Regions from separate parts of the Halomonas sp. BL6 genome, predicted to be linked through region 1. Evidence: predicted binding sites of a transcription regulator. Region 1 holds the regulator's gene; the other holds the start of a gene.
What was found. Region 1 encodes FliA, which starts transcription of late flagellar genes. Its sites were predicted from a motif close to CTAAAGTTNNNNNNNNNNCNGCCGATA; they were not measured.

Region 1 (2,406 bases):
ACCCACAGGATTGGCAGATTCAGGTCGTCATGGCCGATACGCCGTCGCTGGCCATGCTGGCGAAGGAGCATGCACGATGGGCGCTATGGGTCACTAGCGATGCCGATGGCTTTGCCAGCATGTACCGTGTGCTTCGAAAAGTGCGAGAGCATGGCGGTCCGCGACGCCTGCTGGCACTCCATGAACCGCACCTGCCGCGTCAGGGGCTGCTGGAGAACTTGCGTGACGCCGCCGCTTACTATTTGGATATCGAGCTTTTGTTGCTTGCACGTTGAGACAGATGATCGGCTTGCTGTCGTTAGCGACCTACGCCGAATAGAGGGCCCGCGTATGAGGCTATTTGCCCGACAGACGTTGATAAAAGCCGTAAAGTTGTTAACAGTGAAAAGGGTGAGACCCTGCGCAGCGATGCTGGCAACCATCATGTGGGTCGTTAGCGCCGAGGCGGCAACGGGTAGCTGGAGCCGAGACGTGCCTGGCGTGTTGGTCGCCATGAGCGACCGCACCAGTCAGAGCCAGGCCATTTCGCCACCAGCAGGCATCCCGCTGGGAGGAGCGACGCTAACGCGCGTGCAGTGGCGGTTCGACACCCCACCGAGTCACCCCGTCAACGCTTGGTTGTGTCACCCTGAGCGCTGCGTGGCACTGTCGGGCATGCGTGGCAGTACCACTGCGCTGGAAGGCATGTTGGCAAATGCGCCGCTGCACTTTCGGTTTGCACTGTCGCCGGGCCAGCGGCCAGTGAGGGTGCAGGGGCTACAGGTAATAGTGAATTATCGGTAAAGGCCGTTCAGCCGCGAGGCACGAGGATGTATACAGCACAAGGCAGGATCAAACAAAGTGAGCTGTTGACCCAATACATGCCACTGGTGCGACGTCAGGCCTTAACGCTGCAGGTAAGATTGCCCGCAAGTATTGAGCTAGATGATCTGATCCAGGCAGGCATGGTGGGGCTATTAGAGGCGCTGGGACGCTTCGATGCTGCCCAGGGTGCCACGTTCGCGACGTTCGCCAGCCAGCGGATTCGCGGTGCCATGATGGACGAGCTGCGCACTCGCGACTGGCTGCCGCGCAGCGTACGTCGTTCGGCGCGGGCAGTGGACGATGCTGTACGCCGCTTGGAGCAGCAGTTGGGCCGCCCCCCTGAAGAGGGTGAAATTGCCCGCGAGCTGGAGATGCCCCTGAGCGAGTACCAGCAGCTGTTGAATGACACCAACAGTGGTCAACTGCTGCCGTTCGAAGAGCTGGTCGCCGATGGCGGTGAGCCGGCGGGTGACGATGCCCAGCATCGGCCGTTTGACCAATTGCTTGATGAGCAGCAGCGACACACCTTGATCGAGGCCATCGAGGCATTGCCCGAGCGTGAAAAGCTGCTGATGGCGCTCTATTACCAAGAAGAGATGAACCTTAAAGAGGTCGGCGCGGTGCTGGGCGTCACCGAATCGCGGGTCTCCCAGCTACACAGTCAGGCGGTGAGCCGTCTGCGCGCGCGTTTACGCGATCACGATGAATCCTAATACCCACTCACCCTACTCGGCGAGGAGCCGTTGATGAACCCATCTACGTTGATCGGTATCTTTGCCAGCATGTTGCTGCTGGTAAGCGTGCTGTTCTTTACTGCAGAGTCGCCCGAAAGTTTTATCAATGTGCCGGGACTGGCCATCGTCATCACCGGTACGCTGGCGGCGACCTTCATCAGCTATCCGTTGAAAGAAGTGCTGCGAGTGGTGCGTTTGGTGGGCTTGGTGTTCCGCCGTGAGAATACCTATGTGCGGGACGACATCAACGAGCTGGTGTCCATGTCGCGGCTCTGGTTCAAAGGTGACGTGCGGGCCGTCGAACGGGAGCTCGAGCACACCCGCAACCCGTTTCTACGAACCGGTATTCAACTTGTGATCGCCAATACCAAAGAGGATGAGATTTTCGACATGCTGCGCTGGCGTATCGCCCGCTTGAAAGCCCGCGAACACGCCGAAGCGCAAATTTTTCGCACCATGGCGACCTACGCGCCCGCTTTCGGCATGATCGGCACGTTAGTGGGGCTGGTCAACATGCTCGAAGTCATGGATGCCGGAGACCTTCAGGTCATCGGCCCCCGCATGGCGGTAGCACTGCTGACCACCTTCTACGGTATCTTGCTGGCCAACCTCGTGTTCAAGCCCATCGCCGTCAAGCTGGAGCGGCGCACCGAGGAGCGGTTGATTACCATGAACATGGTGCTCGAAGGGATTTCATTGATCACCAAGCGCCGCTTGCCATCGTTCATTGAAGAGACGCTCAACTCCTTCGTAGCGAACTACCATGATGAGATCCGGGACGCCAACGTCAAACCCCGCCCCGACGTTGGCTCCGCATTGAAAGGGTAGCGCCATGCTTGATCGCGACTCACGGCATGCCCTGGAGCTG
Region 2 (2,406 bases), on a different contig from region 1:
CGTACGCCGATATTTTGGTTTGTTGAGTATTCTGTTGCTGCGTGAGCGGCGTTAGCTTCTGCCGCTCAGACGCTTGCAGCTGAGTCAACAGGCCATTCAAATCCAAACCTGAACCAACGCCAAGAGAGGTAATCGTCGCCATGTGGCTCAGCTCCTTTTCGTTTAAAAGTTATAGACTGAGTAGATTATCGGCAGGGTGGAAAAAAACTTTAGCTTTGCAAGGATCAAAGAGCTAAAAAAGGCCTAGAGGATACTCTAGGCCAACATGACTTCGTATTCGAGTTTAGTTTTGGCCTATCTGGCCTAGTGTCGCAAGCTGCTGAGTCAGGTAGGCGCTGGTCTGATTCATTTGACCTACCATGCTGTCCATCGCGGCGAACTGAGCCCGGTAGCGCTCAACCGTTTGGTCGATACGGCTTTCCGTTGTCGCGAAGCGATCGTTTAGCGACGAAACCCGACGCTCTGAGCTGCTCACAGCGTTTTCCAGTCGTCCGCTTGGCCCGACGAGCTGTTCGATCGTCGCTGAAATTTGTCCTGCCATGCCATCCTCACTGGAGGTGCCTGCAAAGAAGTCCATTAACTGATCGGGTTGATTAGCGATGATGCCATCAAGCTGCTCATCATCGATTGCTAACGTTCCATCCAACTGAAGAGAGATGCCAATATCGGAAAGCATATTGAAGCCATCCCCTCCAAGGCTACGACTTAGTGCTTGGCGCAAGGTAGTTTCGACTGCCCGTGTGGCGCTGTCACCATTCAGCTCGCCCGCACTATCGCTTTCCGGATTATAGGCAGTCAGGCTGCCAATGGTATTTTTCAGCGCGTTGTAATCATCGACAAACGCCGTGATCTGCTCACGAATTGCCTCACTGTCCTGAGACACCGTCAAAGTGCTGCTGGCGTTGGCTTCTGATAGGGTCAGCGTCACGCCTTGAATAGCATCCTCAATGCGATTGGTGGCACTGACGATATCAATACCGTTGACATTGAACGCCGCATCCTGACCTGCTTGCACCACCTGCGTGTCGCTAGTGGCAACATTCGCGTCTAAAATTTGTGAAAAATTAGTGCTTTGAATGCTGGCCGCAGCTCCTGTTTCCGTTGCATTCACAGAAAGACGATACCCTTCCCCATCATTAATGATCGAGGCACTCAAACGTCCATCACTTTGTGCGTTGATAGCATCCCGCATGTCATTGAGCGTGCTTCCATCCTCGATCACAATGGGGTCTATGGCACCATCAGCGAGAGAAAAAGACAGCGTTTGTTGACCAGAGACAAGTGCCACATCCGGGGCGTCTAAACGCTCCGTGACTAAACTGCCTGCCGTGGCTAGCTGATCGACTTGGATATCGTACTGGCCTGGCTGGGCATCATTGCTACTCACAGCAGCAACGGCACCCCCTTCCACACTCGTACTTAGACTTTGAAAAGCGTCCTGCTCGTTCAATGCTTTAGCCGACGCCTGAAAAGCAGAGAGCGCGCTTTGCAACTGCCCATAAGCAGAAATTTGCGCCTGCTCTGTTTCGATCTGTTGCTGGATGGGTTCGAGTTTGGCACGTTCCGCCTGCTGCAGTTGCGTCAGTAAGCCATTGAGATCCAAGCCAGAACCAATACCTAACGATGTAATAGAAGCCATAATCAAGCCTTTATTGGTGCGTTTTTACTCGCTATTAGTCACTCCTAATCAAGAGGCAACGTATTTTCTAGCGCAGTCGACATTTCTTAACATCATTAACCGTTTTCTTTATCTTATATTTTTCGGCAGTGCACAGCACTACTTAACCAGTATGACGAACTTTTAAGTTTCTATATGTAAATACAAGTAACGTGAAGAATCTCACGCCAGTCATTGGATAACTTGTATCAACCATAGACCTTAAAGACTTCATTTTCTTGACAGTTAGCTATGGGTACCGCTCAGAAAGCGCTGAGAGCCTCACGAAATATAGACCTTGGTCTAATCCCCCTCCTGCATTATAATGCACTGCAGCACACCCATTTTGCTGCGAATGCAGGAGCCTCCCCCCATGCCCGCCGAAGCGTTACCCTCTGCGTCGACCGCCTCCTTCCATATTCAGCGCAGCTTACGACACTGTCTCTCCAGCGTAGCCGAAATGCTGTATGAGAGCGGACACGTGCTCGAAACCATCACACTGACACAGCGAGGTCTGTCCCGCCAAGAGCTGGATAGGCTTCGCCAGCAGCACCCGCGCTGGGCGATTTGCCAAACCACCTTGGAAAAGAGCGACGCCGCCATGTTCAATGACTATGGCCGCTTGGTGTTGACGCCATTGGGCCGAGAGCTAATGTTCGATATGTTTGGTCAAGGTGCCGCCGACTGCGCTTGAGCATCATTAGCGATATGAAAACGCCCGCTGAGAAAGCGGGCGTTGGCAGATGCTG

Region 2: fliD (flagellar filament capping protein FliD) is a predicted target of FliA. The motif match lies at 1,760-1,786, and genes of this name have one in related genera.

The regions. Positions count from the first base shown of each region.
Region 1 is NZ_VDGL01000006.1:49,938-52,343, forward strand. Features, by position in the region: gene FHJ80_RS13195 (hypothetical protein) at 1-275, shown strand, start outside; gene FHJ80_RS13200 (flagellar protein FlhE) at 424-783, shown strand; gene FHJ80_RS13205 (RNA polymerase sigma factor FliA) at 810-1,517, shown strand; gene FHJ80_RS13210 (motility protein A) at 1,551-2,366, shown strand; gene FHJ80_RS13215 (OmpA family protein) at 2,371-2,406, shown strand, end outside.
Region 2 is NZ_VDGL01000002.1:90,128-92,533, forward strand. Features, by position in the region: gene fliD (flagellar filament capping protein FliD) at 1-142, opposite strand, end outside; gene fliD (flagellar filament capping protein FliD) at 284-1,639, opposite strand; gene FHJ80_RS03965 (hypothetical protein) at 2,031-2,351, shown strand.